2 regions of the Mesorhizobium sp. INR15 genome follow, and region 2 is predicted to be linked to the other one. Evidence: riboswitches for the same ligand, from Rfam matches in the RefSeq annotation. Region 2 holds a riboswitch; the other holds the start of a gene.

Region 1 (4,412 bases), 1.8 Mb from region 2:
AGCACCGGAAGCGTAGGTATCAGCCATTTGCAGGCTGGCCTCACCTGAATATCAGCTCCCTTTCGGATGTTCGACTGCCTGGCGACCGAAGTCAGGAACATCGATGTCCTGGCCGGCCTCGATGATCGAGCGGCGCACGGCGCGGGTGCGGGTAAACAGGTCAAACAGCTTTTCGCCATCGCCCCAGCGGATCGCCCGCTGCAGGAAGGCAAGATCCTCCGAGAACCGCGCCAGCATCTCGAGGATGGCATCCTTGTTGTGCAGGCAGACATCGCGCCACATGGTCGGATCGGAAGCGGCCAGACGGGTGAAATCGCGGAAGCCGGAGGCGGAATACTTGATGACTTCCGTCTTGGTCACCGATTCCAGGTCATCGGCGGTGCCGACGATGTTGTAGGCGATGATGTGCGGCAGGTGCGAGACGATGGCCAGCGTCATGTCGTGGTGCTGCGGGTCCATCGTGTCGATGTTGGCGCCGCAGCGGCGCCAGAATTCCGAAAGCCTCTCCAGCGCGTCGGGATCGGTGTCCGGCAGCGGCGTGAAGATGCACCAGCGGTTGTCGAACAGGTCGGCAAAACCCGCATCCGGGCCTGATTTCTCGGTGCCCGCCAGCGGATGCCCGGGAATGAAATGCACGCCCTCAGGCACGTGCGGCTGCATCTGCGCGATAACCGATGCCTTGGTCGAGCCGACATCGGTGAGGATTGCGCCTTTCTTCAGGGCCGGCGTGATTTCTTCCGCCACGGCGCCGGAGGAACCGACCGGCACCGAGACGATGATCAGGTCGGCATCGCGGACCGCTTCCTCCGCGTCTGTTGTATAGGAATCGCCCAACCCAAGCTCTTGCGCCCGCGCCAACGTGGTGGCGCTGCGTGTCGAGATGGCGACATGGCCGGCAAGGCCCTCGCGCCGGATGACGCGTGCCAGCGACGAGCCGATCAGGCCGATGCCGACCAGCGCGATCTTTTCAAACATCGGTGATGCCATGGTGTTCTAGCTTTTCAGGAATGTCGTGAGCGCGGCGATGACGCCGCGATTGGCTTCTTCGGTGCCGATGCTCATGCGCAGCGCATTGGGAAAACCGTAGCCGGAAACGCGCCGCAGGATGTAGCCGCGCGCCGTCAGATAGTCGTCCGCCGCCGCCGCCGAATGTTTCTTGTCGTCGGGAAAGTGAACGAGAATGAAATTGCCGACGCTTGGCGTCACCCTCAGCCCCAGTCCAATCATCTGTTCGCTCAGCCAGGTCAGCCATGTTTCGTTGTGCCTCACGCTGCGCTCGACATGGACGCGGTCGCGGATCGCCGCGATGCCGGCCTCGATCGCGGTGGCGTTGACGTTGAACGGGCCGCGTATCCGGTTGATGGCATCGACGATATGCGCCGGCGCGTACATCCAGCCGATCCGCGCGCCGCCGAGGCCGATCTTGGAGAAGGTTCGGGTCATGACCGCGTTCTCGGCGCTTCCCACCAGTTCGATGCCGGCTTCATAGTCGTTGCGCCGCACATATTCGGCATAGGCTGCGTCCAGCACCAGAAGCACGTTCTTCGGCAGGCCGGCATGCAGGCGGCGCACCTCGTGGAACGGCACATAAGTGCCGGTCGGATTGTTGGGGTTGGCGAGAAAGACGATTTTCGTGCGCGGCGTCACGGCGGCCAGAATGGCATCGATGTCGGCGCGCTCATCGGTTTCCTTGATCGTCACCGGAACGCCGCCCGCCGCCTGGATGTAGATCTTGTAGACCATGAAGGCGTGTTCGGTGATGATGGCCTCATCGCCAGGCGCCAGATAGGTCTGCGCCAGCAGGCCGAGGATTTCGTCGGACCCGTTCGAGCAGATGATGTTCGCCGGGTTGAGGCCATGCACTTCGGCGATCGCCTCGCGCAGGCGCCGGGCCGTGCCATCCGGGTAGACATCGAGCTTGGCGGCAACCTCGCGCGCGGCCTCGATTGCCTTCGGCGAAGGGCCAAGCGGGTTCTCGTTGGCCGACAGCTTGTAGACTCTGTCGACACCGGCGGGCGCGGCACTTTTGCCGGGCACATAGGCCTCGATGTCAAGGATGCCCGCGCGCGGTGCTGGACGTGCCTTGTCAGGTGTCTGGGTCATTTTGCAAAATCCGTCGAGGACCGCCTCCATCCGGAAGCCGCAGCGGAAATACAAGCCATGGCTTGCAATGTCGAGAGGCGGCGCGTCCGCCAGCCGGCTGACCGTTGACGCCGGGCCGCGTCGGTCCTAGAAGAGATGCGAACTTCCGTGGTGATTTGGCCGGTCGGCTTGCAGCCACGTTAAACAACTTGCTAAAGGGCCGTTTGCATCCTGTAACCGGCTTTGCAACGGCACTGCCGGTTTTTTGTTGTCCGCGCGACCGCTACGTGGACTCAAAGTGAGATGGATGCCATGGCCGCCCTGCGCGCTGGAAAAACCAACAACGAAGCCGACCAGCCGTCGAGCCCGGTGTTGCGCTTCGGCGCCGACAAGCCGCTGAAGCTCGATGCCGGCACGCTCCTGTCGCCGTTCCAGATCGCCTACCAGACCTATGGCACGCTCAACGACGCCCGCTCCAACGCCATTCTCGTCTGCCACGCGCTGACCGGCGACCAGCATGTCGCCAACACCAATCCGGTGACCGGCAAGCCCGGTTGGTGGGAAGTGCTGATCGGCCCCGGCAAGATCATCGACACCAACCGCTTTTTCGTCATCTGCTCCAACGTCATCGGTGGCTGTTTGGGATCGACTGGCCCGGCCTCCACCAATCCGGCCACCGGCAAGCCTTACGGCCTCGACCTGCCGATCATCACCATCCGCGACATGGTGCGGGCACAGCTGATGCTGGTCGATCATTTCGGCATCGAGAAGCTGTTTTGCGTTCTCGGCGGCTCGATGGGCGGCATGCAGGTGCTGGAATGGGCGTCTAGCTATCCCGAGCGCGTCTTCTCGGCGCTGCCGATCGCAACCGGCGCGCGCCATTCCTCGCAGAACATCGCCTTCCACGAGGTGGGCCGGCAAGCCGTCATGGCGGATCCCGACTGGCACGGCGGCAAGTATTTCGAGCACGGCAAGCGCCCGGAAAAGGGCCTGGCGGTGGCGCGCATGGCCGCCCACATCACCTATCTGTCGGAAGCCGCCCTGCACCGCAAATTCGGCCGCAACCTGCAGGACCGCGAAGCGCTCACCTTCGGCTTCGACGCCGACTTCCAGATCGAAAGCTATCTGCGCCACCAGGGCATGACCTTCGTCGATCGCTTCGACGCCAATTCCTATCTCTACATGACCCGTTCGATGGACTATTTCGACCTCGCCGCCGACCATGGCGGTCGGCTGGCCGATGCCTTCGCCGCGACAAAAACCCGTTTCTGCCTGGTTTCCTTCACCAGCGACTGGCTGTTTCCCACCGAGGAAAGCCGATCGATCGTGCATGCGCTGAACGCCGCCGGCGCCTCGGTGTCTTTCGTCGAGATCGAGACCGATCGTGGCCACGACGCCTTCCTGCTCGATGAGCCGGAACTGTTTGCCGCCATCAACGGCTTCATCGGCTCGGCCGCGCGAGCCAGAGGGCTTCCGCTATGAGCGTCAACGACACCCAGCGCGTCGACCTTGAGGTCGTCGCCGATCTGATCCCGCCGCAATCGCGGGTGCTCGATGTCGGCTCCGGCGACGGCTCTCTGCTCGAATTGCTGCAGGTCACCAAGCAGATCGACGGCCGTGGTCTCGAACTGTCGCAGCGTGGCGTCAACGAATGCGTCGCGCGCGGCCTCTCCGTCATCCAGGGCGACGCCGACAAGGATCTCGAATTCTACCCTGACAAGGGCTTTGATTTCGTCGTCCTGTCGCAGACCTTGCAGGCTACCCGCAACCCGAAGCTGGTTCTCGACGAACTGCTCAGGATCGGCGAGCACGCCATCGTCTCCTTCCCCAATTTCGGCCACTGGCGGGTGCGGCTGTCGCTGTTCATCAAGGGCCGCATGCCTGTGACCGCCGACCTGCCTTATTCCTGGTACGACACGCCCAACATCCACTTCTGCACCATCCGCGATTTCGTCAACCTGTGCGACGAGCTTGGCGCGACGGTGGAAAAGGCGACCGCGCTCGACGCCAACGGCCAGAAGATCGGCCTGTCGATGCCATGGTGGTTCTGGAATTTCTTCGGCCAGCAGGCAGTGTTTTTGCTGAAGCGCTAGAGAGCGCCGAACCGCTACTTCAGAACATCCGTGGCCTTGTGCGGATGTTCGACGCCGTCGGCGAACACCACATTGGACAGGGAATTGTCGGTACGCAGCGCCAGGATCTCCTGGTAGGCCGGAGAGCCATACCATCCGCGCACATGCTGACGGTCTGGAAACTCGATGATGATGAGGTGGCCGGGCCAGTCGTTCTCGACCGCCTCGACATCGCCGCCATGAACCAGGAAGCGGCCG
Region 2 (4,412 bases):
TTTTCTGATGCGCAATGCGGATCGTATGACATCCGCCCTCCGCGGCGATAAGCTGAACGACAGTGGCCAACGTTGCGGCATCGACTCGGCTCGAGCCCATGTCCTCGGCTGTCTCGACAAGCAGCTTTTCCCTTTGCGGTCAGGTTCAAGCGCCTCGCTCAATGAGGAAAAGCAGACCCGAGGATTTTGGGGCAGGAAGCGCCTATCTGTGCGCGAGCTGCTCTTTATCGGGCAGTTTCATGGTTGCCTGGGCGCCGCGAAAGAGTATCTGTTTCGCGGCTGACCCAAGCGAATAGCCAGCCTCAATAAATATCGAAGTCGAAATATTTTGCCTGGATCTTCTTGTAGGTGCCGTCGGCCACGATCGCGTCGATCGCCGCGTTGAGCTTGTCGCGCAAGGCGGTGTCTTCCAGGCGCACGGCGATGCCGGCCTGTGTTTCGGTGCCCTTGACGTCGCCGATCATCTTGCAGCAATCGCCGCTCGACTTCTTCATCCAGTCGACCAGCACGAACTTGTCTGAGATCACCGCATCAAGCCGGCCATTGGTCAGGTCGGTGATCGCCTCTTCCTGGGTTGGATAGAGCTTCGCTTCGGCGCCGGCCTTGCCATAGACGTCCTGGGCATAGGTGGCCTGGGTGGTCGAGGCCTGGGCGCCCACCGTCTTGCCGGCCATTGCCGCCGGTTCGGTCGAGGTGAGATCGCTGTCCTTCAGGGCGACGACCGAAAGCGGCGTCGTGTAATATTTGTTTGTAAACAAGACCTGTTTCTTGCGCTCCTCGGTGATGCTCATCGAGGCAATAATGGCATCGAACTTCTTGGCCTGCAGCGCGGGAATGATGCCGTCCCAATCCTGGGTGACGATCTCGCACTCGACTTTCATCTGGGCACACAGCGCATTGGTGATGTCGATGTCGAAGCCCTCGACCTTGCCGTCGGGAGTGATTGTGTTGAACGGAGGGTAGGCCCCCTCGGTGCCAATCTTGATTTTATCCGCCGCCTGGGCCGAACTGGCACCGAGCACCAACATGGCGGCTGTTGCCGCTGACGCGATCCATCTCGAAATCCGCATTTTCCTGCTTCCCCTTGAGCGCTGTCATTCTGACAGTCGGCAAGGGCAGCCAATCATGACGCGTTGGCGCAGGCAAGCCTGTTGCCAGACAGTGGTGGAAACTTCAGCGCGCGGCGCGGAAATGCTTGGACAGTTTCAGGCCCTGCGCCTGGTAGTTGGAGCCGAGATCGGTGCCATAAAGTGCCTGCGGCCGCTTCAGCATGTGCTCGTAGACCAGCCGGCCGACGATCTGGCCGTGGTCGAGGATAAACGGCACTTCGTGGCTGCGCACTTCCAGCACCGCCCGGCTGCCGGTGCCGCCGGCCGCCGAATGGCCGAAGCCCGGATCGAAGAAGCCGGCATAGTGGACGCGGAATTCGCCGACGAGCGGGTCGAAAGGCGTCATTTCGGCCGCATAGAGCGGCGGCACGTGCACCGCTTCCTGGCTGACCAGGATGTAGAATTCGTCGGGATCAAGCACCAGTTCGCCAGCGCCGCTCTTGTGGATCGGTTCCCAGAAGTCGACGACATTTTGGGCGGCGCGCTTGTCGACATCGACCAAGCCGGTGTGGTGCTTGCCGCGATAGCCGACCAGCCCATCCTGGTCGCCGTTGAGGTCGATCGACAGCGCGATGCCACCACCGGAAATGTTCGGCGGTTCGGTGGCGACCAGCATCTCGGCGCGGTGCAATTCATGCAATTCGGCTTCCGAGAGCAGTGCATTGCCGGTACGGAAGCGGATCTGCGACAGGCGTGAGCCGGTGCGCACGACGATCGGGAATGTGCGCGGGCTGACTTCCAGATAGAGCGGGCCGTTGTAGCCGGCGGCGATCTTATCGAACTCGTGGCCGCGATCGGTCATCACGCGGGTGAAGATATCGAGCCGCCCGGTCGAACTTTTCGGATTGGCCGAGGCCGAGACGTCCGCCGGCAATGCCAGGCTCTCAAGCAATGGCACGATGTAGACGCAGCCGGTTTCCAGCACCGCGCCTTCGGCCAGATCGATCTCGTGCAGCTTCAGCCGATCGAGTTTCTCGCTGACCTTGTGATTGGGACCGGGCAGGAAAGAGGCCCGCACCCGCCAGGCCTTGCCGCCGAGCCTGAGATCGAGGCTGGCCGGCTGTATCTGGTCGGCATCAAGCGCGCGCTGTGATTTCAGCGCGCCGGACTGGAACAGCGCCGCGATGTCCTGATCGGGAAGAATGCCTGTCTGCCGCAAAGCTGGCTCGCTCCAAGACGGGTCTCTTTTTTCGCAGGCAGGCTTTTGCGGAGCCTGCGTGGTACAAAGCTCTTAATGAAGCCGGCAATTGACGCAAGCGTGGCGCGGGTCTAAAGGGTCGTTATCCCGTGGTGATTTGGCCGGTCGGCTTGCAGCCACGTTAAACAAGTCGCTAAAGGACCGTCGGGCCGCAAGGCCATATGGACCGGTTGCGACTTTCGCGGCCGGTTTTTTTGTGTCTGGAACAAAAGCGATGAGCACCAAGAAGCATAACTGGAAGCCTCAGACCGCACTCGTGCATGCCGGGACATTGCGTTCCGGCTTCGGCGAGACCTCCGAGGCGATCTATCTCACCCAGGGCTATGTCTACGAGACCGCGCAGGCTGCGGAAGCCCGTTTCAAGGGCGAAGAGCCCGGTTTCATCTATTCACGCTACGCCAACCCCACAGTCGACATGTTCGAGAAGCGCATGTGCGCGCTGGAAGGCGCCGAGGATGCTCGTGCGACGGCGTCGGGCATGGCGGCGGTGACCGCCGCCCTTCTGTGCAGCGCCAAGGCTGGCGATCATATCGTGGCGGCACGCGCGCTGTTCGGTTCCTGCCGCTGGGTGGTCGAGACGCTGGCGCCGAAATACGGCATCGAGGCGACGCTGGTCGACGGAACCGACATCGCCAACTGGGAGAAGGCGGTCAAGCCGAACACAAAGCTGTTCTTCCTGGAAAGCCCGACCAATCCCACGCTGGAAGTGGTCGACATATCAGCCGTCGCCTCGCTGGCCAATTCGATCGGTGCACGCCTGATCGTCGACAATGTCTTCGCCACGCCCTTGCAGCAGAAGCCACTGCAGCTTGGCGCGCATATCGTCGTCTATTCGGCGACCAAACACATTGACGGCCAGGGCCGCTGTCTCGGCGGCGTCATCCTGTCCGACAAGAAGTGGATCGACGAGAACCTGCACGACTATTTCCGCCACACCGGCCCCAGCCTGTCGCCGTTCAACGCCTGGACGTTGCTGAAGGGCCTCGAGACGCTGCCTTTGCGCGTGCGCCAGCAGACGGAAAGCGCCGGCAAGATCGCCGATTTCCTCGCCGAACGTCCGGAAATTGCCCGCGTCATCTACCCCGGCCGCGCTGACCATCCGCAGGCAGCGATCGTCAAGAAGCAGATGTCGGGCGGCTCGACGCTGATCTGCATGGACGTCAAAGGCGGCAAGCAGGCCGCCTTCGCCCTCCAGAACGCGCTCGACATCGTGCTGATCTCGAACAATCTCGGCGATTCCAAGAGCCTGATCACTCATCCGGCGACAACGACGCACAAGAACCTGAGCGATGAGGCGCGTGCGGAGCTTGGGATTGGACCGGGGACACTCCGGCTGTCCGTCGGCCTCGAAGACACCGACGACCTGCTCGAGGACATCGCACAGGCGCTGAAGGCCAGGTAAGGCCTTCACGCCCTCGATGGCGTCTCGTCCAGCTCCGCCGCTTTGGTGCGGATGATCATCTCGTTGCCGCGCCAATCGACGGCACCGCCGAGCCAGCCGCGCACCCATATCGCGGGCAGGATCAGGTCGCGCGCCATCATCGCCGGGATCGTGCGTGGCGACAGGTGCCAGCCTTTGGCCAAGGCAAGGACCCACTCGGGAAGATAGGTCGCCACCAGCACGGCTATAACGGTCAATCGCAGGCTGAAGCCGGCGTTTGCAGCCGCGATCAGCGCAAGAACCAGCGGCACCGCCGCGCCGATCAGGATCTCCGGTGTGAAAAACAACGGGAAAGTGACGCGGCGCAGGCGCGACCACCGCGCCTGCCGCGACCAGACCTGGTCAAGTGTGCGGCGGCCAAGCGGTTGCTCGAAAGGCGCGGCAACGAGATTGACGCGCAGGCCAAGCCCGTCAACCAGCTTGGTGGCGGCGGCATCCTCGGCGCTCTCGGCGGCCAGGGCGCGGATGCCGCCATTGGCGTCCAGCAGCGGCTTGTTCAACAACATGCTCTTGCCCTGGGCGAAGCCAAGGCCAAGCGCATCGCCGGCATATTGCCAGCGCGCCTGCAGCGTGTTGAGGAAGGCGCACTCGACCTCGGCCCAGAATCCGTCAGGCCGCGAGCCTATTGGTGTCGAGCAGACCAGGCCGGTGTCGTGCCGCCAGG

What was found. A riboswitch is a leader RNA that binds a small molecule or an ion and turns the genes downstream of it on or off. The one in region 2 is predicted to bind S-adenosylmethionine.
Region 1: another riboswitch for S-adenosylmethionine. It lies ahead of metX (homoserine O-acetyltransferase MetX); the one in region 2 lies ahead of GA829_RS32015 (O-succinylhomoserine sulfhydrylase).

The regions. Positions count from the first base shown of each region.
Region 1 is NZ_CP045496.1:1,763,397-1,767,808, reverse strand. It holds gene GA829_RS08565 (prephenate/arogenate dehydrogenase family protein) at 52-987, opposite strand; gene hisC (histidinol-phosphate transaminase) at 994-2,103, opposite strand; SAM riboswitch at 2,241-2,318, shown strand; gene metX (homoserine O-acetyltransferase MetX) at 2,395-3,564, shown strand; gene metW (methionine biosynthesis protein MetW) at 3,561-4,175, shown strand; gene GA829_RS08545 (DUF1330 domain-containing protein) at 4,190-4,412, opposite strand, start outside.
Region 2 is NZ_CP045496.1:6,599,925-6,604,336, forward strand. It holds gene GA829_RS32000 (hypothetical protein) at 1-283, shown strand, start outside; gene GA829_RS32005 (ABC transporter substrate-binding protein) at 303-1,070, opposite strand; gene GA829_RS32010 (2'-deoxycytidine 5'-triphosphate deaminase) at 1,174-2,268, opposite strand; SAM riboswitch at 2,387-2,464, shown strand; gene GA829_RS32015 (O-succinylhomoserine sulfhydrylase) at 2,522-3,709, shown strand; gene GA829_RS32020 (ceramide glucosyltransferase) at 3,715-4,412, opposite strand, start outside.